Regions from separate parts of the Citrobacter koseri ATCC BAA-895 genome, predicted to be linked through region 4. Evidence: predicted binding sites of a transcription regulator. Region 4 holds the regulator's gene; each other region holds the start of a gene.
What was found. The regulator CRP, encoded in region 4, controls carbon source genes, mostly activating them, when cyclic AMP is high. The targets are predictions, from matches to a motif close to ATGTGANNNNNNTCACAT.
Positions count from the first base shown of each region.

Region 1: deoC (deoxyribose-phosphate aldolase) is a predicted target of CRP. The motif match lies at 2,004-2,021, and genes of this name have one in related genera.
Region 2: CKO_RS02660 (mannitol dehydrogenase family protein) is a predicted target of CRP. The motif match lies at 4,974-4,991, and genes of this name have one in related genera.
Region 3: CKO_RS01965 (YfcZ/YiiS family protein) is a predicted target of CRP. The motif match lies at 2,665-2,682, and genes of this name have one in related genera.

Region 1 covers NC_009792.1:3,179,990-3,187,486, forward strand. The annotation lists gene deoA (thymidine phosphorylase) at 1-956, opposite strand, end outside; gene deoC (deoxyribose-phosphate aldolase) at 1,092-1,871, opposite strand; gene CKO_RS14615 (YjjI family glycine radical enzyme) at 2,135-3,721, shown strand; gene CKO_RS14620 (YjjW family glycine radical enzyme activase) at 3,793-4,647, shown strand; gene CKO_RS14625 (metal-dependent hydrolase) at 4,774-5,550, opposite strand; gene CKO_RS14630 (patatin-like phospholipase family protein) at 5,547-6,620, opposite strand; gene CKO_RS14635 (DUF1328 domain-containing protein) at 6,744-6,905, opposite strand; gene osmY (molecular chaperone OsmY) at 7,034-7,497, opposite strand, start outside.
Region 2 covers NC_009792.1:581,659-589,155, forward strand. The annotation lists gene CKO_RS02640 (cyclic di-GMP phosphodiesterase) at 1-390, opposite strand, end outside; gene mepS (bifunctional murein DD-endopeptidase/murein LD-carboxypeptidase) at 579-1,148, opposite strand; gene CKO_RS02650 (phosphatase PAP2 family protein) at 1,562-2,281, opposite strand; gene CKO_RS02655 (CobW family GTP-binding protein) at 2,310-3,296, opposite strand; gene CKO_RS02660 (mannitol dehydrogenase family protein) at 3,416-4,882, opposite strand; gene uxuA (mannonate dehydratase) at 5,087-6,277, shown strand; gene yeiP (elongation factor P-like protein YeiP) at 6,345-6,917, opposite strand; gene CKO_RS02675 (YkgJ family cysteine cluster protein) at 7,070-7,324, shown strand; gene setB (sugar efflux transporter SetB) at 7,321-7,497, opposite strand, start outside.
Region 3 covers NC_009792.1:428,111-435,607, forward strand. The annotation lists gene mlaA (phospholipid-binding lipoprotein MlaA) at 248-1,003, shown strand; gene fadL (long-chain fatty acid transporter FadL) at 1,066-2,415, opposite strand; gene CKO_RS01965 (YfcZ/YiiS family protein) at 2,787-3,071, shown strand; gene fadI (acetyl-CoA C-acyltransferase FadI) at 3,249-4,559, shown strand; gene fadJ (fatty acid oxidation complex subunit alpha FadJ) at 4,559-6,706, shown strand; gene sixA (phosphohistidine phosphatase SixA) at 6,913-7,398, shown strand.
Region 4 covers NC_009792.1:4,375,212-4,382,708, reverse strand. The annotation lists gene CKO_RS20405 (putative adenosine monophosphate-protein transferase Fic) at 1-13, shown strand, start outside; gene pabA (aminodeoxychorismate synthase component 2) at 45-608, shown strand; gene argD (bifunctional acetylornithine/succinyldiaminopimelate transaminase) at 682-1,899, shown strand; gene CKO_RS20390 (YccS/YhfK family putative transporter) at 2,005-4,092, opposite strand; gene crp (cAMP-activated global transcriptional regulator CRP) at 4,144-4,776, opposite strand; gene CKO_RS20375 (OsmC family protein) at 5,084-5,488, shown strand; gene CKO_RS20370 (phosphoribulokinase) at 5,638-6,507, opposite strand; gene CKO_RS20365 (YheU family protein) at 6,561-6,779, opposite strand; gene CKO_RS20360 (hydrolase) at 6,776-7,497, opposite strand, start outside.

The DNA of each region.
Region 1 (7,497 bases), 1.2 Mb from region 4:
GCCGCTACCATGCGACCAAAGATTTCCGCCGCTTTGCCGTTATCCAGCACCGCCTGTAGTTTCACTCGCGCATCAGCGTCATCTTTCGCCAGTTTGCCGGAGATCAGCATCTCCACGCACAGCGCCATCGTGACGTCGAACAGACGCGGGTTGCGGTATTCACCGGTCAGGAACTGCACCGCTTCGCGCACTTCGACGGCGTTACCGGCGCTGGAGGCCAGCACCTGATTCATGTCGGTGAGCAGCGCAGTTGTGCGCACGCCCGCGCCGTTGGAAACGCCAACGATGGCTTCAGCCAGCGCGGCAGAGAGTTCGTAGGTCGGCATAAAGGCGCCGCTGCCCACTTTCACGTCCATCACCAGTGCATCCAGCCCTTCCGCCAGTTTTTTCGCGAGGATTGAAGCGGTGATCAGCGGGATGGAGTCCACCGTCGCGGTAATGTCGCGGGTGGCGTAAAAACGTTTATCCGCCGGTGCGAGCGAACTGGTCTGCCCAATAATCGCCACACCCACGTCTTTAATGATTTCGCGGAAACGGTTGTCGTCCGGGAAAATATCAAATCCCGGGATTGCTTCCAGTTTATCGAGCGTACCGCCGGTATGACCGAGGCCGCGCCCGGAGATCATCGGAATGTAGCCGCCGCAGGCCGCCACCATAGGGCCAAGCATCAGCGAAGTCACATCACCCACGCCGCCGGTGGAGTGTTTGTCAACAATGGGGCCGTTAAGGTTGAGACTCTTCCAGTCCAGAACGGTTCCTGAATCTCGCATCGCCATGGTCAGCGACACACGTTCAGGCATCGACATATCGTGGAAGAAAATGGTCATCGCCAGAGCGGCAATCTGCCCTTCAGAGATGGTGTTATCACGAATACCATTGATAAAGAAGCGGATCTCTTCGTCGCTTAACGGATGACCATCACGTTTTTTACGAATAATTTCTTGTGCGAGAAACACGGTAACCCCCAGGGGAAAAGAGTAGAAGGCCATTGTAGGCCGGGTAAGCAACGCGCCCCCCGGCAGTCGTATTGATGCCGGATGGCGGCTGCGCCTTATCCGGCCTACGTCACTACAACTCCGGCAATATAAGGCTTAGTAGCTGCTTGCGCTCTTGCCGTCCCCGTGACCCAGCGCTTTCAGCAGGCTTGCCAGCAGGCTGGATGCGCCGAAACGGTAGTGACGGGAATCCGCCCAGTCAGCGCCAAACAGTTCGTCAGCAATGGCCAGGAACTGCTGTGCATCTTCAGCGGTACGCACGCCGCCAGCCGGTTTGAAACCAACGGTTTTGGAAACACCCATATCGCGGATCACTTCCATCATGATGCGTGCGCTTTCCGGCGTTGCGTTAACCGGGACTTTACCGGTAGAGGTTTTGATGAAATCCGCACCGGCTTTGATGGAAATTTCAGACGCTTTACGGATTAATGCTTCTTCTTTCAGTTCACCGGTTTCGATGATCACTTTCAGCAGCACGTTTGCCGCCGCACAGGCGTCTTTACAGGCTTTCACCAGATCGAAGCCCACCTGCTCGTTACCGGCAATCAGCGCGCGGTACGGGAATACCACGTCAACTTCGTCCGCGCCGTACGCGATGGCTGCGCGGGTTTCTGCCAGCGCGATGTCGATGTCGTCATTACCGTGCGGGAAGTTGGTGACGGTCGCAATGCGGATATCCGGCGTGCCCTGCTCTTTCAGAGTCTTACGCGCAATCGGAATAAAACGCGGGTAGATGCAGATAGCGGCAGTATTCCCAACCGGGGTTTTCGCCTGATGACACAGCGCGATCACTTTTTCATTGGTGTCGTCGTCATTCAGGGTGGTCAGGTCCATCAGTTTCAGCGCACGCAGGCTGCTTGCGGTTAAATCAGTCATTACATTCTCCTGGCTCATCGCCGGTATAAAATTTCACCTTGCGAGTTTGTTAGTATTCTAACATCCGCTCGCCATTACACTTCGATATACATCACAGTTAATGAAAACTACGTACAAATTTGCATTACTGTAACGAGATCCACTTCAAATAAATGACCTTTCCCGGCCTCGCGAGTGGGCAACAGGCGCATCCTGATCAAAAGCCATCATCACGCAACTTCCTACAATGGCGCTTAACCTTCGGCACAAAAAAGGAAACGAAGATGCCCACTTCATGCGAAACCGCGCTGCAACATCGTTGCCAGCAAATTGTGACCAGTCCGGTGCTCAGCCCCGAACAAAAACGTCATTTTCTGGCGCTGGAAGCTGAGAACGCGTTGCCTTATCCGGCCTTGCCCGCAGAGGCTCGCCAGGCGCTGGACGACGGGGTTATCTGCGATATGTTCGAAGGTCATGCCCCGTTCAAACCTCGTTATGTTTTGCCCGATTACGCCCGTTTTCTGGCGAATGGCTCACAGTGGCTGGAACTGGAAGGCGCAAAAGATCTGGATGACGCGCTATCTTTGCTGACCATCCTCTACCATCACGTTCCTTCCGTAACATCGATGCCGGTCTATCTGGGGCAATTGGATGCGCTGTTGCAGCCGTATGTTAAAATTCTAACACAAGACGAGATCGATATTCGAATAAAACGTTTCTGGCGCTATCTCGACAGAACGCTGCCGGACGCCTTTATGCATGCCAATATTGGCCCGGCCGACACGCCTGTCACCCGCGCTATTTTACGTGCCGATGCTGAGTTAAAGCAGGTTTCACCTAACCTGACGTTTATCTATGATCCCGATATCACACCGGATGATTTACTGCTTGATGTCGCTAAAAACATTTGTGAATGCAGCAAACCTCATATTTCTAATGGCCCGGTAAATGATAAAATTTTCACAAAAGGTCAATATGGCGTCGTCAGTTGTTACAACTCTCTGCCGCTTGCGGGCGGCGGCAGCACGCTGGTCAGGATCAATCTGAAAGCCGTTGCAGAGCGCAGCACCTCTGTCGATGACTTCTTTACGCGCACGCTACCGCACTACTGCCAGCAGCAAATCGCCATCATTGATGCCCGATGTGACTTCCTCTATGAACAATCACATTTCTTTGAGAATAGCTTCCTGGTGCAGGAAGGGTTGCTTGATCCCGGACGTTTTGTACCGATGTTTGGGATGTATGGCCTGGCCGAAGCGGTAAACCTGCTGTGTGAAAACGCGGGGATGAACGCGCGCTACGGGAAAGACGACGCAGCCAATGCGCTGGGCTATCGCATCAGCGCGCAGTTGGCCGATTTCGTCGCAAACACGCCTGTTAAGCATGGCTGGAAACAGCGGGCGATGCTGCATGCCCAGTCAGGCATCAGTTCCGATATCGGTACGACGCCGGGCGCGCGTTTACCGTACGGCGATGAACCCGATCCCATTACCCACCTGCAAACCGTCGCCCCCCATCATGCGCACTACCATGCCGGGATCAGCGACATCCTGACGCTGGACGAAACCATCAAGCGGAATCCTCAGGCGCTGGTGCAGCTTTGTCTGGGCGCGTTCAAGGCCGGCATGCGTGAATTTACCGCCAACGTCAGCGGCAACGATCTGGTGCGCGTTACCGGGTATATGGTGCGCCTGTCGGATCTGGAAAAATATCGCGCCGAAGGATCGCGAACAAACACCACCTGGCTGGGGGAAGAAGCCGCGCGCAATACGCGCATTCTGGAACGACAAGCACGCGTAATAAGTCATGAACAGCAGATGCGCTTCCTAACGCAAAATCATTCGAGAGGCATCGAGGCGGCAAGCGAATGAATCCCCAGTCACGTACACGTAGTACGTGACTGGGGTGAATAAGTGCAGCCAACAAAGAGGCAGTTCGAAGGATGAAGTGTTTAGTCAGTAAAATCATACCGTTCTCCTGCGTGGACGGCCCCGGCAGTCGTCTGGCTCTGTTCTTACAAGGGTGCAATCTGCGCTGTAAGAATTGCCATAATCCGTGGACGATCGGGCGCTGCAACGACTGCGGTGAGTGCGTTCCCCAGTGCCCTCATCAGGCGCTGGGCTTCAGCGCGGGGAAAGTGGTGTGGCAGGCTGACGTCTGCGAGCAGTGCGATACCTGTTTGCGGGTGTGCCCGCAGCAGGCCACGCCGATGGCGCAGACGATGAGCGTCGATGAAGTGCTGGGCCATATCCGTAAGGCATCGCCATTTATTGAAGGCATCACCGTCAGCGGGGGCGAAGCCACCACTCAGTTACCGTTTATTTGCGCGCTGTTTGCCGCGATCAAGGCCGATCCGCAGCTGTGTACGCTGACGTGTCTGGTCGACAGCAACGGTCTGTTGAGCGAAACCGGCTGGCAGAAACTGCTGCCCGTTTGTGATGGCGCGATGCTCGATCTAAAAGCCTGGGATAGCGCCTGCCATCAGCGTCTTACCGGGCGGGATAACGCGCAGATCAAGCACAGCATCAGGATATTGGCAGAGCATGGCAAGCTGGCCGAGCTACGGCTGCTGGTGATTCCTGGTCAGGTGGATTACCTGCAACAGATAGCGCCGCTGGCCGCGTTTATCTCCCGTCTGGGCGATATTCCCGTCCGGTTAAACGCTTTCCATGCACATGGGGTGTATGGCGAAGCAAAAACGTGGCCGGGCGCAACGCCTGACGACGTGCAACAGCTGGCAAACGCATTATGGGCGCACGGGGTGCATAACCTGATTTTCCCAGCTTTATATTTGTGAATCGCCGGATGGCGGCTGCGCCTTATCCGGCCTACAAATGATGTCGACCCGTTGGCCGCCTTATCCGGCCCACAAATGATGTCGGCCCGTAGGCCGGATAAGACGCTTTTGCGTCGCATCCGGCAATCAGAGACGAAATAGCGCCGTCGTATTGCGATACAGCGTTTCGGCTATCACCTCAGAGGGTTCATCTCGTAGCGCGCACAGCTTGCTGAATACCCGTGCCGCCTGTTCCGGGCGGTTTGGCTGCCCCTGAAAACCATTTAGCGGCATATCCGGCGCGTCGGTCTCCAGCAGCAATGCATCCAGCGGCAGTTGCGCCATCACATCACGCGTTTTACTGGCGCGCGGATAAGTAATCGTGCCGCCAACGCCAATTTTGTAGCCTAACTGAACAAAGCGTTCCGCCTGTTGCAGACTGCCGGAAAAACCGTGTACCACCCCGGTTCGCGCCAGGGCGTGGCGTTTGAGATGCATTGCCAGCTTGTCATGGGTGCGACGCGAGTGAAGGATCACCGGCAGATCGTAGCGTTTCGCCAGTTTAAGCTGCGCCTCCAGGAGCCGTTCTTGCTCATCAAACTGAGGATTATCGCGGTAAAGATCCAGCCCGATCTCCCCTACCGCCACGACTTTCTGCGGGCGTTGATCCAGCGCCTGTTGCAGGCGATCCAGACTGTCATCTGCGTGCTGCTCAATAAACACAGGGTGCAGCCCCAGCGCCGCAAACAGCGACGGGAAGCGTTCCGCCAGCGCCAGCACGCGTGAAAAACAGGCCGCAGCCGTCGCCGGAACAATGATTTTGCCAACCCCCGCATCAGCGGCACGCTGGATGCTGGCCGCTTCATCACCGGTGAAAGGCGGAAAATCAAAATGACAATGCGTGTCGATAAATCGGCAACTCACGCCAGATCCTCATTATTGAAGGTAGTGTCGTTGGCCTGCGCCGCGCCGCTGACCGTTGCTACGTGCATATCGTTGGCCACCGCCGCCGGAGGCACCACCACCGGGCCAGGAATGACAATCTTCGGCGTGTGGCGGGAGAGCGGCGGTTTCTCCGTCAGCAGTTTCCCCACCGTCGCCAGAAAATAGCGCCCGCACAGACGTCCGATTTTGTAATCTTCGCGCAGCGCAGGAAGACGGCTGCCCAACGCCATGCTTTGCAGCGGTTTCGGCGGGTAGATTTCAATGATACGCAGCTTACCCGGCGGCTTCTCAATAAAACGCTGAATGGCGCTATAGCTGGTTTCGTGGTGCTGTACCAGATTCACCAGCGGCTGCAAACTGCTCTCCCCCAGCCAGCGCTCCATGCGCTTAAACCACTGCGGCGTATAGTACATTTGCGAAGGCACCGTGCGGATCACCACAATCGTTTTCGCGCCACGCTTTGCCGCCTCCTGTACCGGGATCGCATCGCTGATCCCGCCGTCCAGATAATTGATGCCATCCAGCGCCACGCCTGTACGGTAGAACCCTGGAATCGCGCTGGTCGCACGAATAATATCGAGCCAGTTTTGCTTCGTTGGCGAGAAATAGTTCGCCGTGTAGTCATCCCCACGACAGGCGCACATATAGAAGGATTTTCCGCTATCGAACAGACGCGCGGCGGTGTCCATCGCCAGCGGCATCTGCCCGGATGTCGCGTCCACCAGCCAGTCGAGATCGATCAGGTTCCCCCCGCGAACAAAACGCACCGGATCGAAGAACTCCCGCTTCGTGGTGTAACGCATAATAACTTTGCGCCCATAGCCGGGCTGGTTACAGAGATAGGCAGAAAGGTTTTGCGCCCCGGCAGAGGTGCCGAGGTAGAGGTCGAACGGATTGAACTGCGCGCGCATAAACTCATCCAGCACGCCAGCGGTAAAGATTCCCCGCTGCCCTCCGCCCTCGCACACCAGAGCCATTCGGCCTGGTCGGAACGCGTTTAATGATAATGGCGCAATATTGCCGAGCGTCACGGGTATTCGCTGCCCCACCTCTGCCTGCCTGTGTTTTATTTTATAGAATGACAAAGTAACGCAAATTCGCGATAGCTAAAACCGTAAAAGCCAGTCCGATGGACTGGCTTAGCATGAATCATGGGTATTACGGGTGACGTGCTAGGGTCGTTTACGGCCCATAAACAGGCTGATCAGGAACAGGACAATCCCGACGACGAAGACAATTTTCGCTGCGCTAGCCGCGGTGCCTGCCAGTCCACCAAAACCCAGAGCGGCGGCAATTAACGCGATAACCAGAAATATAATGCCCCAACGAAACATAAGCTTCTCCTTTACCATAGTTAATGTCGACCGCTTGATATGAGCGTTCAGGTTGCTCATTCGCGATATTTTTAGTGTGGTGTACATTGCGCCTCCCGACAAACGTCGGGAGGGCGAATTAAGACGAATTACTGAGTTTTCAGGTCATTTTTGACGCTTTTCACACCATCAACCGCTTTTGCGATACTTTCAGCACGGTCGATTTGCGCCTGAGAATCTACGGTTCCTGAGAGCTGCACCACGCCGTCGGTGGTTTCGACTTTCACTTTGCGGGAAGGCACGATGTCATCCGCCAACAGTTTCGCTTTGATCTCGCTGGTAGTGGCCGTATCCCCGGCATAGCCTTTCATCGTGCCGGACTTGCTGTCGCGAACATGCAGTTTGTCGCTGACGGAGGTCACACCCTCAACGCCTTCCGCCACTTTCACGGCTTCTTCAGCCTGAGCCTGGCTTTCAACAAAGCCGCTTAATATCACCACTTTGTTATCGGTTTTGACCGAGATATCGGTGCTCTTAATACTTTCATGATCCACCAACGCCGCTTTCACTTTTGCGGTGATGGCGCTGTCATCCATGAAGTTACCGACTTTAT
Region 2 (7,497 bases), 930 kb from region 4:
AATCTCTTTGCGGATGTCGATATTGGATACCAGGTCGGTAAGCGGCGTGTCCATCGGCCCGGTCGCCGACGAGCAGAAGGCGATTTTGTCTTTGACGAGCAAAAAGGCGCGCACATTCAGGCTAAAAGCGGCGCGGGAGGTCAGCTCGGAAGAGACTTGCTGGCAGTCATTAAGCGTCAGGGGCTGTAACACATCCGTCGTGGCTTTAAGGTCGGCGAAGTAGCTCACCAGATAATGTTGTACGTCGGATATCAGCGTGTCGTATTTGACTTCACGTTTATGCCATGACATTAAAAATTGCAGGCTACTGATAAGTAACGCGACGATGACCCCTGTGAGAATGCAGGTGAGCAGGATTTTTCGCGAGGACGAGGAGGCGCGTGTGAACATAGTTACTGGTTCTACCTGAGGTAACCGAATGCGATTAAAATGCTTGATTTAAAAGACTATAACCTGGATTAAACTGCATCGTCATACTTTTCTACAGGGATGCGATAGAACGCAAAAAAAGCACCGCCGAAGCAGTGCTTTTTATGTGTCTCGTCAGGATTGCCAAGGGATAGCGGTCAGACGAAAAATTAACTGCGGCTCAGAACCCGACGCCCTTCGTTGTAACGTTTTTTCCAGTAAGGCTCGTTCATGCTGGAAATAATAACGCCGCTACTGGTAGACGCATGAACAAACTGGTTGTTGCCGATGTAGATGCCTACATGACGGCCCGTCGAACCGGCGCGGAACAGAACCAGATCGCCCGTGCGCAGGTTATTGCGCGAAACGGATTTGCCCATTTCCTGCTGCTCATAGGTTGAGCGAGGCAGTTCTAAACCAAATTGTTCACGGAATGTACGCTGTACAAAGCTGGAACAATCGACACCTTTTTTGGTGCTGCCGCCAAGGCGGTAACGCACGCCTTTCCAGTCAGCATACTGATCCATAATCCGCGATTTAACATCGAGGTTACGCACCATATTTTCAAATTCATCCTGAGAGGCTTGCAGTGAAGAGTTATCTCCATTGCCCACAGCATGCGTCTCAGAATGCACGTTCTTTGCGGTATTTGTAGTGCTACATGCAGAAAGCAGAACCGCCACTGCAATCGCGGGAATTCCCCGCAGGATATATCTCAAAATCGGTTGAGACCTGACCATGTTGTTTGTTTTCCCTTGAAGTCCTTAACGACAAATATCGTTATAAAAATGCCAAACGTGACGAGACTAATTACCTGCGCACAATGAGACAATTCTTTAAGGTCAAATCTGTGGCGGAACGCACAAATTTATTCGCAAAGAGAATAATTATCCAGCGAGGCAAAACGAGTTCAAGATTACCCGATCGTTGCTGCCATTGCGAGCAGTTTGGCGGGATTTTTTATAAGAAATTATGATACTGAAAGTGAATTAGTGGCATTGGCTAAATTAAACGCAAATGAGGCGAATAACAGGCAATGCGTTCATTTTCAACGGGAAGAAGATGACAGGAAGATGACGGCGGGGCGGGAAATAATCGACGATCGCCATCAGGAGTGAGAACGCTCTCTGATGGCGATGTTAATTGATGTGATTTATTTGTTTAAATTTTGTTTGTTTTTACCGGGCAGATAATTATCGAAAAACCGTATCACGCGATCGCTGAACGATGTCATTAACAGCCAGGGCAATCCAATCAGCACCGTTGTCAGCGAACCGACCGCAATATCCGTGAACCAGTGGGCGCCGATCATTACGCGCGGAAAGGCAAAAACCACAAATATAATAAGGGCGATGAAACCTGCGACTTTTCCGAAATAACGCAGCATAAATGCGGAAAAAATAAGCAGCATCATTCCGTGATCGCCAGGGAAACTGTCTTTTGACGCATCCTTGGTGGGAATATGCAGGAGATCGCTGACGCGGTGAATATTTTCAAGCGTCAGCGTAGGGCTGGCGCGTTTGACCGGAATAAACGCCTGACCTAACTGATTCACCACAACCGCAGATAAAAGCATCACCAGGCCGATGATGATAATACGCCGACGGCCCGCCGGGGTCTCTTTTAACCAGAAACTCAGCATCAGGCAGCCCATCGCCAGCAGCGCGCAACCATCAAACGCCCGATTATTGGTGATCGCCACCAGCCAGAGAAATGCGCGGCTTTCAATCAGCTTCTGGTTAAAGAAGTGGAAAATGTTTGCGTCGAGAGGAGACCAGAATCCGTGATTGACTGGAATATACCACGACAAAAACAACGCCAGACCCGCAGCGTTAATCAGCAGTATGAGGGGATACCGGGTTTTCATTATCATCTCGCCATTCAGTAAAACGGAGGCAACCTTACGCGTCCTCGGCTAAACGAAGCTTCAACAATGCGGTCTGTAATGTGTTCCAGTCTGTTTCACGGTCTGAGATGAGTTCGATGCGGCTGTCCGGCGGCGCGACGTTTTGGGTCTCAATATGAAGATCGTCGCCCTGACGATTAATACGCACCAGACCCTCCTTAATGCGCATAACGCCTTTCACTCGTCCAACCGGCGCGAGGCGCGCCCATTCGAGCAGGCCGATGGTGTCGAACACGGTATCCGCATCAAAAATCCAGCCGCAGGCCTGATGCCCCTGGCCGCTGTTCAGGCTGCGACGCCAGCGCTGTTGCGCCGGCAGGCTAAGCGCGGCGAGCCCTTTTCTTTCGGCATGCTGGTGCGTGTGGGCGGCGCTGGCGGGCAGTTCTGCCAGGTTCTGGCGCGGTAAATCCAGCAGCTGTCCGTTGATTTGCCCGTGGTCGGCATGAACCAGTTGACGATTGTCGCCGTACTGTTGCCACCAGGTTTGCAGGGCGCTTTCGCTTTCCGGCGTAGCGCGATCGGTTTTATTCGCGACGATGACATCGGCGGCAGCCAGCTGGTCGCGGAAGTTTTCGTTGGCGACGCTCTTTTCATCCAGCAGTAAACGCGGATCAAGGATGCACAGCGTGGCGCGCAGGTCGATCCACGGCTCGTAAACCGGCGCGGTTAACAAATCGAGAATCTGTTTCGGATGGCCAAGTCCTGTCGGTTCGATCAGCAAGCGATCCGGCTTGCCCTGGCGCAGCAGGGTATTTAGCCCCACCTGCATTGGTAATCCGTTCACGCAACACATGCAACCACCGGGGATCTCTTTCAGCAATGCGCCGCTGTCCGCAAGCAGCGCGCCGTCAATGCCCACTTCGCCAAATTCGTTGACCAGCACGGCCCATTTTTCCGCAGGATCTTTGTTGGCTAACAGATGAAGGATAGAGGTTGTTTTTCCACTGCCGAGAAAGCCGGTAATGAGGTTGGTTTTGGTCACGTCTGCTCCAGAATAATGATATGCCGTAACGGCTCGTGCTAATCCTGGCGAAAAAAAACGAAAAAGAGAAGGGCAGAGCGGACGAAGAATTTTTTCATCCGCTGGAAAGACATAAATTGTTAATTTTTTAACGTATCAATGACCGCCTGATGCGCGCCATGTTGCGCAATGCGCCGCCAGGCTTGCTCAATGGCCTGCACAAACAGGGGATTTTTCACGAGATCCGTGCCGAAAACCTCCTGCAACGACAGCAGCGCGCTAACCCGCTCCGCGTCACTGCTGCTTTCAACAAGCAGGCGAATTTTTTCGCTGAGCGGATCCCGAATATCAATCGTTGCACCAGCGTCGTCCACGCCGCTGACGTAGCGCATCCAGCCTGCGACGCCCAGCGCCAGCAGCGGCCAGTCACTCCCACGCGCCAGATGTTCGCGAATGCCTTCCAGCATCCGCTGCGGTAATTTCTGGCTGCCGTCCATCGCGATTTGCCAGGTCCGGTGCTTCAGCGCCGGATTGGCGAAGCGTTCAATCAGGCTGGCGGCATAGCGGGATAAATCGACGTTGGTGATGCGCAATGTCGGCGCCTGTTCATTCATCATCAGGCGGTAAGCGGCCTCGCGAAACGCGCTGTCCTGCATACAATCGCTGATGTGCTGGAATCCGGCCAGATAGCCGAGATACGCAAGGAACGAATGGCTGCCGTTGAGCATGCGTAGTTTCATTTGCTCCCAGGGCAGCACGTCATCAACCATCTGCACGCCAGCGACTTCCCACTGCGGGCGGCCTGCCACAAAGTTATCTTCAATGACCCACTGTATAAACGGTTCACAACTGATGGCGCAGGGATCGGCGACGCCCAGCTCGCGGGTAATTTCGTCCAGCGACTCCTCTGTGGCGGCAGGCACGATTCTGTCTACCATCGTTCCCGGGAAGCTGACGTGCTGCTGAATCCACGCCGCCAGCTCCGCCGCGCGTTTTTCCGCCATGCCCAGAACGGCGTTTTTAACCACATGGCCGTTATCCGGGATGTTATCGCAGGAGAGAACCGTGAAAGGCGACAACCCGCGCTCACGCCGACGATGCAGAGCCTCCACAAGAATCCCCGGCGCCGAGTGCGGCTCCGTGGGGTGTTGCATATCGTGAATAATGCGCGGGTTTGACACGTCGAGCGAACCGGTTGCCGGATCGATGCAATATCCTTTTTCGGTGATAGTGAGTGACACTATCGCCACCTGCGGCTCGCAGAACTTTTCGATAATAGCGGCAAGCGAATCCAGCTTTGCGTTCAGGCACTCCTTGACCGCGCCGACGATAATCGCCTGATTGCCGTTCGCGCCTTTTTCCAGCACGGTGTACAAGTGATTCTGCTCGCGAAGCTGGCTCATCAGGCGATCGCCGCTGAACAGGCTGATCTCGCAGATCCCCCAGTCTCCGCCTTGCGCATTCAGCACTCTGTCGGTCAATAATGCCTGATGGGCGCGGTGAAACGCGCCAAAACCGAAGTGCACAATCCGGGTTTGTAGTTGTTGTCGATCGTAGCGGGGCGTCTGTACGCCTTTCGGGAGTGGGGCAGAGGCAATAGTCTTCATTAAGAACACACCTGATTAACCATTAATTAACAATGGTAGTGTAAAGTTATATGACACCAAATTGAATTGGTATGCCGCATTTATCCGGGGATTGTGAGCTGGATCAATCAATCATGCGCCCTGCGTTGACCATTTACGCGATACCTGTATGGTAGTCATCACTCAGGTAAACTAATTTGGTATAACAACTTGTGAGGTGAAGCAATGGAACAAACCTGGCGTTGGTACGGGCCTAACGATCCGGTATCGCTTGATGATGTGCGTCAGGCTGGCGCAACGGGGGTTGTGACGGCATTGCACCACATTCCGAACGGTGATGTGTGGCCGGTTGAAGAGATTAAAAAGCGCCAGGCCATTCTGGCTGAGAAAGGGCTGACCTGGTCTGTTGTCGAAAGTATTCCGGTGCATGAAGAGATTAAAACACGCTCCGGGCAGTACCAGACCTGGATTGCAAATTATCAGCAAAGCATCCGTAATCTGGCCGCCTGCGGTATTGATACCGTGTGCTACAACTTTATGCCGATTCTCGACTGGACGCGTACCGACCTTGAATATCCGTTGCCCGATGGTTCCAGAGCGCTGCGTTTCGATCAGATTGCCTTTGCGGCTTTCGAACTGCACATCCTGAAGCGTGACGGCGCGCAAGCGGACTACAGCGAAGAAGAGCAGCGCCAGGCGCTGGACTACTTCAACGCCATGAGCGCTGCGGATATCGAAAAACTGACCCGGAATATTATCGCCGGGCTGCCTGGCGCTGAAGAGGGTTATACGCTGGATCAGTTCCGTGCGCGTCTGGCGGAATATAACGGTATCAGCAAAGAGGATTTACGCGAAAATATGGCGGTATTCCTGCGTGCGATTGTGCCGGTGGCAGAAGAAGTCGGCGTGCGCCTGGCGGTGCATCCTGACGATCCGCCGCGCCCCATCCTCGGCCTGCCGCGCATCGTTTCTACCATTGAAGATATGCAGTGGCTGAAAGAAACCGTAGACAGCATTAACAACGGGTTCACCATGTGTACCGGTTCGTACGGCGTACGCGCGGATAACGACCTGGTGAAAATGATCGAGACGTTTGGCGACCGCATTCACTTTACCCATTTACGCTCAACCTGCCGTGAAGATAACCCGAAAACCTTCCACGAAGGCGCGCATTTGCAAGGGGATGTCGATATGGTCGCGGTGATTACCGCAATTCTTACGGAAGAACAGCGTCGTAAGCTGGCAGGCGATCTGCGTCCGATCCCAATGCGCCCGGATCACGGTCATCAGATGCTTGACGATCTGCATAAGAAAACCAACCCCGGCTACTCCGCTATTGGTCGTCTGAAAGGGCTGGCGGAAATTCGAGGCGTTGAACTGGCGCTGAAAAAGACCCAGTTCCGCGATTTGCTGTAACACTTGTTGGTCATAAAAAAGGACAGCCCTGGCTGTCCTTTTTTGTTGGTGCGTCGGCGACGGGCGCTTAGTCCGCGCGGCCCATGTAGCGGCGTTCTTCAATGTGAATACGGATTTTTTCACCGGCGCTCAGGTATTCCGGCACCTGAATCACCAGACCGGTGCTCAGCGTTGCGGGTTTGTTGCGGGCGCTGGCTGACGCGCCTTTAATGCCCGGTGCGGTTTCCACGATTTCCAGATCAACCGTCTGCGGCAGTTCGAGCGCCAGCAACTGACCGTCCCAGGTCAGCACCTGCATATCCGGCATTCCGCCTTCAGGAATAAACAGCAGCTCTTCTTCAATCTGATCTTTGGTGAAGGTATACGGGGTATAGTCTTCTTTATCCATGAACACATATTCGTTGCCGTCGATATAAGAGAAATCGACGCCACGGCGGCTCAGGGTGACGGTATCAACGATGTCGTCGCCTTTGAAACGCTCTTCGACTTTCAGACCCGTACGGACGTCGGAAAAACGCATTTTGTACAGCGTCGCGGCACCGCGGGCGGTCGGTGACTGAATATCAATATCTTTTACAATCAGCAGTTTGCCGTTGTAGTTCAGTACCATACCTTTTTTAATTTCGTTCGCTCTTGGCATCGAAAAAATCCTGTTGTAGAGAATGTCTAAAATATCGCGTCAAACTACTCGCGCCGGGCGATTCAGGCAAGTGGAATTCACATATCCCGGATGATTTTGTGTATACTGTTCGCCCACTTCCAGTCCGGTGGCTTACGAATAGAGAATACTGTATGGAATGCCGCCCGGATTGCGGAGCATGTTGCACCGCGCCTTCAATCTCCAGTCCCATTCCGGGTATGCCTGACGGTAAACCCGCAAACACGCCGTGCGTCCAGCTTGATGAACATCAACGCTGTAAGATCTTCGGTTCGCCGCTGCGTCCAAAGGTCTGCGCAGGCCTGCAACCCAGCGCCGATATGTGCGGTCAGACAAGGGCGCAGGCAATGATCTACCTCATTGAACTGGAAACGCTCACAGCGCCTTAAACGTCTTTAATGCGTGCCAGACAAACCATCGTCGCGAGAGCCATCACCAGCGCAAACCAGAATACGGCGTGGTAATTCCAGATTTCCGCCGCAATCCCCGCCAGCGATCCGGCGATAATCCAGCCTACGCGGATGGTATTGGTATACAGCGTGGTTGCTGAACCCGCCTGGCC
Region 3 (7,497 bases), 770 kb from region 4:
GCTTTTATCCGACTGAAGGCAGGGCAAACTCTGAAATCGCAAAAAAGGCGACGCGCGTTTTTACCCGCCCGGTTAGAATGAAACCCGCCATGAGCCAGAGTTACAGGCTATGATCAAATCAACAAGAATCAGTATATAGACATCATTTGACGTGCTGTTACAATCGCTCACACCTAAACAGGCGGATACGGTCTCGTTCCGTCATGGATGGCAATCAGCGATAGCCATAATCAACAGGGAGACATTTATGAAGCTTCGCCTGTCGGCGCTTGCGCTGGGGAGCACACTGCTGGTGGGATGTGCAAGCTCCGGTACAGAACAGCAGGGGCGTTCAGATCCGCTCGAAGGATTTAACCGCACCATGTACAACTTCAACTTTAACGTGTTGGACCCGTATGTCGTTCGACCGGTCGCTGTCGCCTGGCGTGATTATGTTCCGCAGCCTGCCAGAAATGGTTTGAGTAATTTTACCAGCAACCTCGAAGAGCCTGCGATTATGGTGAACTATTTCCTGCAGGGCGATCCCTATCAGGGCATGGTGCACTTCACCCGCTTCTTCCTGAATAGTATTTTGGGAATGGGGGGCTTTATTGATGTTGCGGGGATGGCGAATCCAAAACTACAGCGTGTTGAACCGCACCGTTTCGGCAGTACGTTAGGCCATTACGGTGTGGGGTATGGCCCCTACGTGCAACTTCCGTTCTATGGCAGCTTCACGCTGCGTGAAGATGGCGGTGATATGGCCGATACCCTTTATCCGGTACTTTCCTGGCTCACCTGGCCGATGTCTATTGGTAAATGGACCATTGAAGGAATTGAAACCCGCGCGCAACTGCTGGATTCCGATGGTCTGCTGCGTCAGTCTTCCGACCCGTATATTCTGGTGCGTGAAGCATACTTCCAGCGTCATGACTTCATCGCTAACGGCGGGAAGCTTAAACCGCAGGAAAACCCGAATGCCCAGGCGATTCAGGACGATCTTAAAGAGATTGATTCTGAATAACCACACGAGGCCAATAAAAAAGGTGAGTCAAAAGACTCACCTTTTTTTACGTCTGATGAAAATCAGAACGCGTAGTTAAAGTTCGTACCGAACAGCCAGGCTTTACCGTCAGACTTGAAGGAGTAAGCTGCCGGGCCTTCCCCTTCGGTGAATTTCACGTTCTGACCGTGCATATAGGATGCGCCAACGTCGATAGAAGCATCTTCATTGAAGGCGTAAGTTGCACCCGCGCTCAGCCACAGACGGTCCTGATCGGGAATAGAAATGGAGCGTTTGTTTGCCGGAACCGGGCTATCGTCATACGCGATACCGGTACGGAAAGTCCAGTTCTTATCGTAGTAGTAGGTCGTACCCAACGCGATACGGTACGCATCCTTAAAGCTTTCATCTTTATAGAAGAGCGTCTGGCCATCGTCGCCTTTGGCTTTTAACTCCTGGAACTGGCTCCAGCTGGTATAAGTCAGGCTATAGTGGATAGCCCATTGCGGCGCGACGCGGTTATAACCGGAGATTTCCCACATTTCAGGCAGGTTCAGGGTTAAGGAACCATTCTGTGTTGCGCCGCCAGTGCCGTATGGCAGGCTTGAAAGCCCCATACTGGCGAAAATATTGTTCAGATTTGGGTTAATGGAGCTTTTGTAATCGCCTTCGAAGTCGATTTTCACTTCAGAGCGGTAGGTCAGGCCCCAACGGTTATCTTTGTCGAGTTCATACAGGATGCCTGCGTTCCAGCCGAATCCCCACTCATCACCCTTCAGGTGAGCGATCTGGGAGTCAGGGGAGTTAATGCCATCCGTCCACTGAGAGGGTACGCCTTGTCCAACCAGCTGTTGTGAAAGCACCGGACCGAGGGAACCCGCATAGCGCTCAATTTTAGCCTTCGCGTAAACCGCATCAAAACCAACCCCGAAGCTCCAGCTATTATTCAGGCGATAGGCGCCGCTGAGGTTCAGGTTCACCGTTTGCAGGTCTGTTTTACCGCCATAGATACCGGCTGAATAATCTTTATTGAATTCGGTGGCGAGGCCATAGTTGGAGGTAATGGATGCCCCCCAACCGAACTGATCGTTGATCGGCGCAACGAAGTGCAGGTTAGGAACCCACGCTGTTGGCGCAATATTATTCGCGTTGGCATTTTGCCCGGTTAAGTTAGAGCGGCCGGTCACATTGACATCTGGATCGATATACACCGCACCCGCAGAGAAGGTGGGGCGATCGAACATCATAATTAACGCCGGGTTGCGGCTAACGTTACCGGCATCATCTGCGATAGCGCCTTCACCCGAATAAGCCCGGCCAAGGCCAGAGGAAGAAAATTCGTTTAACTGAAAGCCTGCAGACCAGGCCTGTGTGGAGACGATTGCCACTGCGACTGCGAGAGCAGACTTTGTAAACAGGGTTTTCTGGCTCATGACCATAACCTCATCGATTTATTTTTATACAAACTATGTTACATGCCGTAACAGAAGCGCGAAGTGTAGGGTCTGAGGTACGACAGAGAAATCAGACCAGTGGCGTGAGTATAGGTCTGACCAGCTGGAATGTTGCAAGTATGTTTATAATATTTTTCAATTGTGATCGTAGAAACGCGATCCAGCTGGCAAATTTGAGGCCTGGCGCACTCACTCGATTGGGCGATTTTTGTTTTAGATCATTTTTAAGTGTGATTTCGGTCACTTATCCCATTTTGCGTCATTAACGACTGGAGAGCCTTTTTCCACGAGCGTAAAATATCCTCAATATTTATCTGGCACCTTGAGTGCAAATACAGAGGAAATCTACAATGAGTAAATGCAGTGCTGATGAAACCCCGGTTTGCTGCTGTATGGATGTTGGCACCATTATGGACAACTCCGATTGCACCGCGTCCTACAGCCGTGTGTTTGAAAACCGCGCGCAGGCCGAAGAAACGCTGGCGGCTCTGACAGAAAAAGCGCGTGGTGTGGAATCTGAACCTTGCCAGATTACATCCACCTTTACCGAAGAAGCTGAAGGCGTGCGTCTGGACATCGACTTTGTCTTCGCCTGCGAAGCTGAAACGCTGATCTTCCAGCTGGGTCTGCGTTAATCCCCTTCTTTGAATGCCCCTGTCAAATTCTGGCAGGGGCATTTTCGTAACCCTCTGTTACTATCCTCTGTGTCTTAGCTCTCACTTTCTGGCGTCTCCGCTTGGCGAAATGTAAAAAATTGGTTAAGACTGTGATCAGGTCAGACCACTTATTTTATTTTTTTACAGGGGAATGTTATGAGTCAGGCTTTACCACTGGTTACCCGCCAGGGCGATCGTATCGCCATTGTAAGCGGATTACGTACGCCGTTTGCTCGTCAGGCCACCGCTTTTCATGGCATTCCTGCTGTTGAGTTGGGAAAAATGGTTGTTGGGGAATTGCTGGCGCGCAGTGAAATACCTGCCGAGGTTATTGAGCAACTGGTTTTTGGCCAGGTGGTGCAAATGCCTGAAGCTCCCAATATCGCCCGGGAAATTGTGCTGGGTACGGGGATGAATGTTCACACCGATGCCTACAGCGTAAGCCGGGCGTGCGCGACCAGTTTTCAGGCGGTAGCGAATGTTGCGGAAAGCCTGATGGCGGGGACGATTCGCGCGGGGATTGCTGGCGGCGCGGACTCCTCTTCCGTGTTACCCATTGGCGTCAGCAAAAAGCTGGCGCGTATACTGGTGGACGTCAATAAAGCCCGCACGACCGGGCAAAAACTCAAACTCTTTTCCCGCCTGCGTCTGCGAGACCTGATGCCTGTTCCGCCCGCGGTCGCTGAATATTCCACCGGGCTACGGATGGGCGATACGGCCGAGCAAATGGCGAAAACCTATGGCATTACGCGTGAGCAGCAGGATGCGCTGGCGCATCGTTCCCATCAACGAGCCGCGCAGGCCTGGGCCGAAGGTAAACTGGCGGATGAGGTGATGACGACATATGCGCCGCCGTATAAAGAGCCTTTTTCTGAAGACAATAATATTCGTGGCAACTCTACTCTGGCAGATTATGCGAAGCTGCGCCCCGCGTTTGATCGACAACATGGGACGGTCACGGCGGCGAACAGTACGCCGCTGACGGATGGCGCGGCAGCCGTCATCCTGATGACGGAGTCTCGCGCTAAAGAACTTGGCCTGGCGCCGTTGGGTTATCTGCGTAGCTATGCGTTTACCGCAATTGACGTCTGGCAGGACATGCTGCTGGGCCCGGCCTGGTCGACGCCGCTGGCGCTGGAGCGGGCCGGATTAACGCTGGCCGATCTCTCGTTAATTGATATGCATGAAGCCTTTGCCGCCCAGACGCTGGCTAACATTCAACTGCTTGGCAGCGAGCGTTTTGCCCGCGACGTGCTGGGCAGGGCGCATGCGACCGGAGAAGTGGATGACAGTAAGTTTAACGTCCTCGGCGGGTCGATTGCCTATGGACATCCGTTTGCCGCAACGGGGGCACGGATGATCACGCAAACCCTGCATGAGCTACGCCGTCGGGGAGGCGGTTTTGGCCTGGTGACCGCGTGCGCAGCGGGAGGTTTAGGGGCGGCAATGGTTCTGGAGGCGGAATAATGGACATGACATCAGCGTTCACGCTTAACGTGCGTCTGGATAACGTCGCGGTCGTCTCTATTGATGTCCCCGGTGAGAAAATGAATACCCTGAAGGCGGAGTTCGCGACGCAGGTTCGCGCCATCCTGAAACAGATTCGGGAAAACAAGGCGCTGCGCGGTGTGGTTTTTATTTCTGCGAAGCCGGATAACTTTATCGCGGGGGCGGATATCAACATGATCGGCAACTGCAAAAGCGCGCAGGAAGCTGAAACGCTGGCGCGTCAGGGCCAGCAGATAATGGCTGAAATTCAGGCGCTGTCTGTTCCGGTTGTCGCCGCCATTCACGGCGCGTGTCTCGGCGGTGGGTTAGAGATGGCGCTGGCTTGCCATCGGCGCATTTGTACTGATGATGCGAAAACCGTGCTGGGTCTGCCGGAAGTGCAACTGGGGCTGCTGCCAGGGTCTGGCGGTACGCAGCGATTACCGCGCCTGGTTGGGGTGAGTACGGCGCTGGACATGATCCTCACCGGTAAGCAGTTACGGCCAAAACAAGCGCTCAGGGTTGGTCTGGTGGACGAAGTCGTGCCGCACGCCATTTTGCTTGAGGCCGCCGTGGAACTGGCGATTAAAGGGCGTTCCGCTCAGCGGAATTTGCCGGTGCGTGAACGTATTCTGGCCGGGCCGCTTGGGCGCACGCTGCTGTTTCGCATGGTCAGTAAAAAAACCGGGCAGAAAACGCAGGGTAATTACCCGGCGACAGAGCGAATCCTTGAGGTGATTGAAACCGGGCTGGCGCAGGGAAGCAGTAGCGGATACGACGCGGAAGCGCGGGCGTTTGGCGAACTGGCGATGACGCCACAGTCGCAGGCGTTGCGGAATATCTTTTTTGCCAGTACCGAAGTGAAAAAAGATCCGGGGAGCGATGCGCAGCCTGGCCCGTTAGCCAGCGTAGGCGTGCTGGGCGGAGGTCTGATGGGCGGCGGTATTGCTTACGTGACGGCCTGTAAAGGCGGCTTGTCGGTTCGCATCAAAGATATTAATGCCAAAGGCATCAACCACGCGCTGAAGTACAGCTGGGATCAGCTTGAAACCAAAGTTCGCCGCCGCCATATCAAAGCGGGCGAACGCGACAAACAGCTGGCGCTAATCTCCGGCTCAACGGATTACCGCGGCTTCTCGCATCGGGATCTGGTTATTGAAGCGGTGTTTGAAGATCTGGCGTTAAAACAGCAGATGGTGGCGGAAGTCGAGCAAAACTGCGCTCCTCACACCATTTTTGCCTCCAACACCTCATCTTTACCCATCGGCGACATCGCGGCTAACGCGGCCAGGCCTGAGCAGGTGATTGGTTTGCACTTCTTTAGCCCGGTAGAAAAAATGCCGTTGGTGGAGGTCATTCCTCATGCGACAACCTCTGCGCAGACGATCGCCACGACCGTTAAGCTGGCGAAAAAACAGGGCAAAACGCCGATTGTGGTCAGCGATAAAGCCGGGTTCTACGTTAATCGTATTCTTGCCCCGTATATCAACGAAGCAATACGGTTGCTGACCGAAGGCGAACGCGTTGAAGCGATCGACGCCGCGCTGGTCAAGTTTGGTTTTCCGGTCGGGCCAATCCAACTTTTGGATGAGGTTGGCATCGATACAGGCACTAAAATTATACCTGTACTGGAAGCCGCTTACGGCGAACGTTTTAGCGCGCCTGCAAACGTTGTTGCCTCAATTTTGAATGACGATCGCAAAGGCAGAAAAAATGGTCGCGGTTTCTATCTTTATGGCGTGAAAGGGCGTAAAAGCAAAAAACAGGTCGACCCTGCAATTTATAGGCTTATTGGTACGCAAGGGCAGAGCCGACTTTCTGCGCAGCAAATGGCTGAGCGGTGCGTGATGTTAATGCTCAATGAAGCGGCGCGCTGCTTTGATGAGAAGGTGATCCGCAGCGCGCGTGATGGCGACATCGGTGCGGTATTTGGTATTGGTTTTCCGCCGTTTCTTGGCGGCCCGTTCCGTTATATGGACACTCTCGGCGCGGGTGAAGTGGTTGCGGTTCTGCAACGACTGGCTACGCAGTATGGCGACCGGTTTACCCCGTGCGAGCGCTTATTGCGGATGGCTGAACGCGGTGAACGTTTCTGGAACAGTGGGGAAACAGACCTGAAGGAATAAGGTCATATCAGGACGAGACCGCACCGAATGACTGTGTGGTGGTCAATTTGTAAACAAAGATTGACTATACTTACGCCATTGAGGTAAAAAACAGCGTTTCATTCGGTGAATGGATAAGGCACAATGCCGGCCACCGCATTTTTATCATACCCGTCAGGGTTTTTGCTAAGAATGTGGGTGATTCTGGTTAACAAAAGCGGTGCAATATGCAAGTTTTTATCATGCGTCACGGCGACGCGGCCCTCGATGCCGCCAGTGATTCGGTTCGTCCTTTAACCTCGTGTGGTTGTGACGAATCCCGCCTTATGGCGAACTGGCTGAAAGGTCAAAAAGTGGATATCGAACGTGTTCTGGTGAGCCCGTTTCTACGAGCCGAACAAACGTTGGATGTGGTAGGGGAGTGTATGAACCTGCCTGGCAATGTGGACGTTTTGCCGGAGCTTACTCCTTGCGGCGATGTCGGTATGGTCAGCGCCTGGTTGCAGACGCTGGCGAATGAAGGCGTCGCATCGGTGTTAGTGATCTCTCACCTGCCTTTGGTGGGATATCTGGTGTCTGAACTCTGTCCTGGCGAGACGCCGCCAATGTTCACCACATCTGCGATTGCCAGCGTAACGCTTGATGAAAGCGGCAAAGGGGTTTTCAACTGGCAGATGAGCCCGTGTAATCTGAAAATGGCAAAAGCGATTTAACGTTATTATCGTCGGTTGGATACTGTGCCTGATGGCGCTTCGCTTATCAGGCCTACATCCTGCACTGACTCCGTAGGCCGGATAAGGCGCCTGATAGCG
Region 4 (7,497 bases):
GGAAACTGAGTAGAATAGCGCGGTTCTTACGTACCGGAGCCGCCATGATTCTGCTGATCGACAACTATGATTCGTTTACCTGGAACCTGTATCAGTATTTCTGCGAACTGGGCGCTGATGTCCTGGTCAGGCGAAATGACGCGTTGACGCTGGCGCAAATTGACGCGCTGAATCCGCAAAAAATCGTGATCTCGCCGGGGCCCTGTACGCCGGATGACGCGGGCATCTCCCTGGCAGTAATCCGCCATTATGCCGGACGCCTTCCCATGCTCGGCGTCTGTCTTGGACACCAGGCGATGGCGCAGGCCTTTGGTGCGACGATCGTGCGGGCGGCTAAAGTGATGCACGGTAAAACCTCTCCCGTCACCCATAACGGCCAGGGCGTTTTTCAGGGGCTATCGAACCCGCTTACCGTCACGCGCTATCACTCACTGGTGATCGATCCTGCAACGCTTCCCGCCTGCTTTGACGTTACGGCCTGGAGCGACACGCAGGAAATTATGGGGATTCGCCACCGGGAGTGGGATCTGGAAGGGGTGCAGTTCCACCCGGAAAGTATTCTGAGCGAGCAGGGACATCAACTGCTGGCTAATTTCCTGTCGCGCTGATTTGTGGTTGCTATCCAGTGATTTTTTATGCATATTTTATGACTGAAATTTCATTTAGCTGGATGGGCATAAGATGGCAACTGAACAAACTGCAATTACGCGCGCGACTTTCGATGAAGTTATCCTGCCGATTTATGCACCGGCAGAGTTTATTCCGGTAAAAGGCAAGGGCAGCCGGGTCTGGGATCAGCAGGGTAAAGAGTACGTTGATTTCGCGGGTGGGATTGCAGTTACCGCCTTAGGGCATTGCCATCCGGCGCTGGTGGAGGCGCTGAAAACGCAGGGTGAAACGCTGTGGCACACCAGCAACGTTTTTACTAACGAACCTGCGCTGCGTCTGGGGCGTAAGCTTATCGACGCGACCTTCGCCGAGCGCGTGCTGTTTATGAACTCCGGCACCGAAGCCAACGAAACCGCCTTCAAACTGGCGCGCCACTATGCCTGCGTGCGTCATAGCCCGTTTAAAACCAAAATCATCGCCTTCCATAACGCTTTTCATGGCCGCTCGCTGTTTACCGTTTCCGTTGGTGGTCAGCCGAAGTATTCCGACGGATTTGGCCCTAAACCGGCGGATATCATCCATGTTCCTTTCAACGACCTGCACGCGGTGAAAGCGGTGATGGATGACCATACCTGCGCGGTGGTGGTGGAGCCGATCCAGGGAGAAGGCGGCGTCACCGCCGCAACGCCAGCGTTTCTGCAAGGCCTGCGCGAGCTGTGCGATCGGCATCAGGCGCTGCTGGTGTTTGATGAAGTTCAGTGTGGTATGGGGCGCACCGGCGATCTGTTCGCCTATATGCACTACGGCGTGACGCCGGATATTCTTACCAGTGCGAAAGCGCTGGGCGGCGGCTTCCCGGTCAGCGCTATGCTGACCACGCAGGAGATTGCGTCCGCGTTCCACGTTGGGTCGCACGGTTCCACCTACGGCGGCAACCCGTTGGCCTGCGCTGTTGCCGGGGCCGCGTTCGATATCATCAATACGTCTGACGTGCTGAGCGGTGTTCAGACTAAACGCGAGCGGTTTGTTCAGCATTTGCAGAAGATTGACGAGCAGTATGACATTTTCAGCGATATTCGCGGCATGGGGCTGTTGATTGGCGCGGAACTGAAGCCGCAGTACAAAGGTCGGGCGCGGGATTTCCTTTACGCTGGCGCGCATGAAGGCGTTATGGTGCTGAATGCCGGGCCGGATGTCATGCGCTTTGCCCCGTCGCTGGTGGTGGAAGAGGCGGATATTGACGAAGGGATGCAGCGTTTTGCGCAGGCGGTGGCGAAAGTGGCTGGCTGATTGCCGGATGGCGCTACGCTTATCCGGCCTACAAATCGCGTTTTCCCTGTAGGCCGGATAAGGCGCTTGCGCCGCCATCCGGCAAACAACAAACAGCAAACAACGTCAACCCTTCATATCCCGTAACCGGCGACTAAGCCAGATGCCGTGATGCGGGCGCTGGCGCCATGCCACTGACGAAATGGTGTGCATGGTATTCAGGTGCCCCAGCACGCGTTGCAGATGCTGTTCCAGCGTGCTGAGCGGCCCGTGGGAGAGCATCTCCGATGACTCCAGAATATTCACATCCCCGGAACCGCCCGGCGCGTCATACTCCAGCCGCTGCTGACAGCGCTGGAGCGCAATTTCGCAGGATTCCAGATAGCGCTGCGCCAGATCCGGCGTCAGCATCGTATGCTCGCGCGCCAGCGTGGTCATGGCGTTGACGTGCTCAACGATAAACTGGCTGTGCGTTACCCACAGTTTCATATCTTCCAGATAGTGCGTGTTAAACCCCGGTTCCTGCATCGCCTGATTCAGCGAGTTAAACAGCGTATTGTGCGCCTGGTTCACCCGCATTCGCTGGTACGCCAGCGGCGTTGGCTGCGGGTCGTTGCTGAGGATCAGCCGAATGGCCTCCTGGTCCGCTTCCAGCGCGTCGTGGGCATTCTTACGCAAAAGGCCGCTTTGCCACTGCGGCCAGAGCCAGACCATCCCGCCAAAAGCAATCAGGCAGCCAATGACCGTATCAATAAATCGCGGCACGATGAACTGTTCGCCGTTGAGCGTCAGCAGTTGCAGGGTATAGACCGCCGTCACCGTAAAGCCAACCGTCGCCCAGCCGTAGTTTTTGCGAATGGTCAGATAGCTCACCAGCGTAATGATCAGCATTAATGCCAGCGTGTAGCCTTCAGGAATGCGAAAGTGCAACGTGACGCCCGCCACCACCAGACCGGCCAGCGTACCCGCTGAACGGTGCAGAATGCGTACGCGCGTCGCGCCGTAGCCGTTTTGCGTGACGAACAGGATGGTCATCAGAATCCAGTACGGCTTGGGCAGATGTAAGGCGCTGCCCATCAGACTGGCGATACTTAACATGACGCTGATTCGCCCGGCGTTGCGCAGCGCGGGCGATTTAAACGATAAATAGCTTTTCAGCGCGGGCAGCAGCGGCAGGCGACGCTGTTTATCAGCCATCAGGTCGCGTGCGTACAGCGGACGCTGAGTGCGTAATACGCGGGCAATACGGCTAAAGTGCCAGTAGCAAAACTGCCCGACAGGGTTTTCCGGGTGCTGATTGGCGATTTTTTCCAGCGCGCCAGTCTGCTTCTCCATCGAAAAACGGCTGGGCAGACGGTGATACAGGATGTCATCCGCGATGATGCGCAGGCGGGCAGCGACGGTTTGCGCATTCCAGCGAATAACCTGTTCCGCGTGGCTGCGCTCCACCAGCTTCTGAACCTCCTCCGGCTGATGCAAACTAACGGAGATATGCTCCTGTAAGTCCAGCGCTTCCTGGAAGGCGCGCAGCAGGCGCTTGTAGTCATTATTGTGCTGGGCCGACAGCATGTGCATCTGCTGGTAACACTGGGTAATGAGATCTACCGCTTTCTGCTGGCGCACCAGCAGAGGCGGCAGCGCTTTTTCTGGATCGATATGCTGCGTGAGCAGGCTGTATTTGGCCTCGCAATAGTCGGCCAGCTCGCGATACAGCAGGCTGAGCGACTCGCGCAGCGGCTGTTCGCGCCACAGCCAGAACCAGAACCAGTTAAACAGCCCATACCATAGCGTGCCGAGCGCATAGATGAGCAGCGGCTCCCAGACCGGCATGTTCCCCGCCAGGCTTAGCGTGAAAATGGCGGCAATCAGTGAAGCGGGCAGCAGCCTTGCATGCAGCGGGCTGATTTCTGCCGTGACGCCGAGCAGCAGCGTCAGCCCGGTGAGGATCAGCGGCAGGGGGATGTCGCGCGCCAGCAGCAGTTGTGTAATCAGGCTGCATCCGGCAAACAGCGATCCGCCGATGATTAAGCGTTTGAAAAAGCGTTTATGCGGGGTATCAAGACCGGCAATATTGCAGCAGGCGGGAACGAGCGAGAACAGCAGTCCCAGGTGCAACTGGCCGATGATCAGGCCGATAGCCACAGGCAGGCACAGCACCAGCGTTTGCCGTAGTGCGTAGTTGATCTCAGGATGGTAAATCAGTCTTCGCCACATCGGTGCAAACAAAAATGGCGCATTACCCGGTAATGCGCCATTCCGACGGGATTAACGTGTGCCGTAGACGACGATGGTCTTACCGTGAGCGGAGATCAGATTCTGATCTTCGAGCATTTTCAGAATACGCCCCACGGTTTCACGGGAGCAGCCAACGATCTGGCCGATCTCCTGACGGGTGATTTTGATCTGCATGCCATCCGGGTGAGTCATCGCGTCAGGTTGTTTCGCCAGGTTCAGCAGGGTCTGAGCGATACGGCCCGTTACGTCGAGGAAGGCGAGGTTACCGACTTTCTCAGATGTCACTTGCAGACGGCGAGCCATCTGGGAAGACAGGCGCATCAGAATATCCGGGTTTACCTGGATCAACTGACGGAATTTCTTGTAAGAAATTTCAGCGACTTCACAGGCCGTTTTGGCACGTACCCAGGCACTGCGTTCCTGACCTTCTTCAAACAGGCCCAGTTCGCCAATAAAATCGCCCTGATTCAGATAAGAAAGGATCATTTCTTTCCCTTCTTCATCTTTGATCAACACTGCCACTGAGCCTTTAACGATGTAGTACAACGTTTCCGCTTTTTCACCCTGGTGAATCAGCGTGCTCTTCGATGGGTACTTATGAATGTGGCAATGAGACAAGAACCATTCGAGAGTCGGGTCTGTTTGCGGTTTGCCAAGCACCATGCGCGGTTATCCTCTGTTATAAGCTGTCTCCAGAGCCAGAACACGACACTGCCTCTGGGTTTGCAAAAATAGGTTTCCCGAATTCCTGGGAAGGGGGCTGTCGAAAATGTACTGCAGCCTGAATGTGATGTCCTCTGCATACATGCAGTACGTCAATGTATTACTGTAGCATCCCGACTGTTTTAGCATAGCTTTCGCCGTGTGTCTCCTGGTGTCTCGCTTCAGCATGACGCAGGTCGCCTTCCGTTGCGAGATTTGTTATGTGCGCGTAATCTGTCAGGAAAATTGACACATTGGAGTTCCGAATATGCAAGCGCGTGTAAAGTGGGTTGAAGGGTTAACCTTTCTGGGAGAGTCTGCCTCCGGCCACCAGGTTTTAATGGATGGCAACTCCGGTGATAAAGCGCCAAGCCCGATGGAAATGGTGCTGATGGCCGCAGGCGGTTGTAGCGCAATCGACGTGGTTTCTATTTTGCAGAAAGGGCGTCAGGATGTGACGAATTGCGAAGTGAAGCTGACGTCCGAACGTCGTGAAGAAGCGCCGCGCCTGTTTACGCATATCAATCTGCATTTCATTGTGACCGGCAATGACCTGAAAGACGCGGCGGTTGCGCGGGCGGTCGATCTTTCGGCTGAGAAGTATTGCTCAGTGGCGCTGATGCTAGAAAAAGCGGTGAATATTACCCATTCGTATGAAGTGATTGCGGCGTGATGCCGGTTGCCTGATGGCGCTTCGCTTATCAGGCCTACGAATTCGCACCCTGTAGGCCGGATAAGGCGCCAGCCGCCATCCGGCATATATCAAACGCACCCTGTAGGCCGGATAAGGCGTCAGCCGCCATCCGGCAAACATCGAACAGATTATTCGATCTTCTTCCCTTCCATCAGTCGCTGAACCAGCGGCAACATGATCAGCTCCATCGCCAGCCCCATTTTGCCGCCCGGCACCACGAGCGTATTGATATGGGAAATAAACGACCCCTGCAACATCGCCAGCAGCCACGGGAAATCAATCCCTTCCAGATTTCTGAAATGAATGACCACAAAACTTTCGTCCAGCGAAGGAATGCCTTTCGCGGCGAAGGGATTGGAAGTGTCAACGGTGGGCACGCGCTGGAAGTTAATGTGGGTGCGGGAAAACTGCGGCGTAATGAAATTAATGTAGTCATCCATTGAGCGGACAACGGAATCCATCACCGCCTCGCGGGAGTGGCCGCGCTCGCTGGTATCGCGAATCAGTTTTTGAATCCACTCCAGGTTGACGATCGGCACCACGCCGACCAGCAGATCGACATGACGCGCGACATCATGCTGCGGCGTTACCACGCCGCCGTGCAGCCCTTCGTAAAACAGCACATCGGTGGGTTCCGGCAGCGGCTGCCACGGGGTAAACGTCCCTGGCACCTGATTCCACGGCACGGCCTCATCGTAGGTATGAAGATACTTACGCGCCTGGCCTTTGCCCGTCTGTCCGTATTCAATAAAGGTTTGTTCCAGCAGGCTGAAGTCGTTGGCTTCAGGGCCGAAATAGCTGATATGCCGCCCGGCGTCGCGCGCTTTGCGGATCGCCATGTCCATTTCGGGGCGTGTGTAACGATGAAAACTGTCGCCTTCCACCTCGGCTGCGCGCAGATTTAACTGCGCGAAAATTTTTCGAAACGCGAGGCTGGTGGTCGTGGTCCCCGCGCCGCTGGACCCTGTTACCGCAATCACCGGATGTTTGGCAGACATAACAACTCCATGAATCAACAAAAGTTTTAGTATAGTCGGCCGTCAGCGGCGGATTATTCGCGAAACTGTTCACGCGGCATAATGTTGACCGTCTCGTGCAGTTCAGACCACACCAGAACAGCTTCTCCGCACTGTAGCTGTCGTTTGACGTCGGCGACCTTTTGCTCAAGCGAACGTTCATGTTCACCATAATCGGTGCCTTCACGCAACACAAAGCTTTCGATCAAATTGTCCAGCGTCTCAGAAGACAGCTCTTGCCAGGGGATCATCATGATGACGCCTCCAGATACGTTGTCAGCCAGTCGGGAATCCGCGACTCCAGCCACATTTCCGGGCGACGCAGCGTCCCGCCGATAAATCCAACATGCCCGCCATGCTCGGTGAGCTGATACTCCACCAGCGGCGGCAGATTTTCCGGTTTCGGGATCACATGATGATCCATAAACGGATCGTCTTTCGCGTGGATGATGAGCGTCGGTTTGGCGATCTGGTTGAGCATCGGCATGGCGCTACATTGACGATAATAGTCTATCGCGTCGGCAAAGCCGTGAATTTTCGCGGTGATCAGATCGTCAAATTCACGGAGCCGGCGCACGGATTTGAGCTGCGCCAGATTAATCGGCAGTGTGCCGGGGTATGCCGCCAGCTTGCGCGCGGCGTTGGCCTTCAGCAGATTGAGCAGATAGCGCTGATAAACGCGGGAAAACCCTTTTTCCATATGATAGCTGCACGCTTCCAGCACAAAGGGAGCGGAAACGATGACCGCCGCGTCAATTGGGATCTCGCGGCCTTCTTTCGCCAGCAGACACGCCAGCATATTTCCGCCGAGCGAATAGCCGACGGCGGCGGTGGGGACGGCGCCAAACTCACGCTGTAGCCAGTGTAAAAACCAGGTGCCGTCTTCCGTTTCGCCGGAGTGATAAATGCGGTTCAGCCGGTTCGGTTCGCCGCTACAGCCGCGAAAGTGCATGACCACGCCCAGCCAGCCGC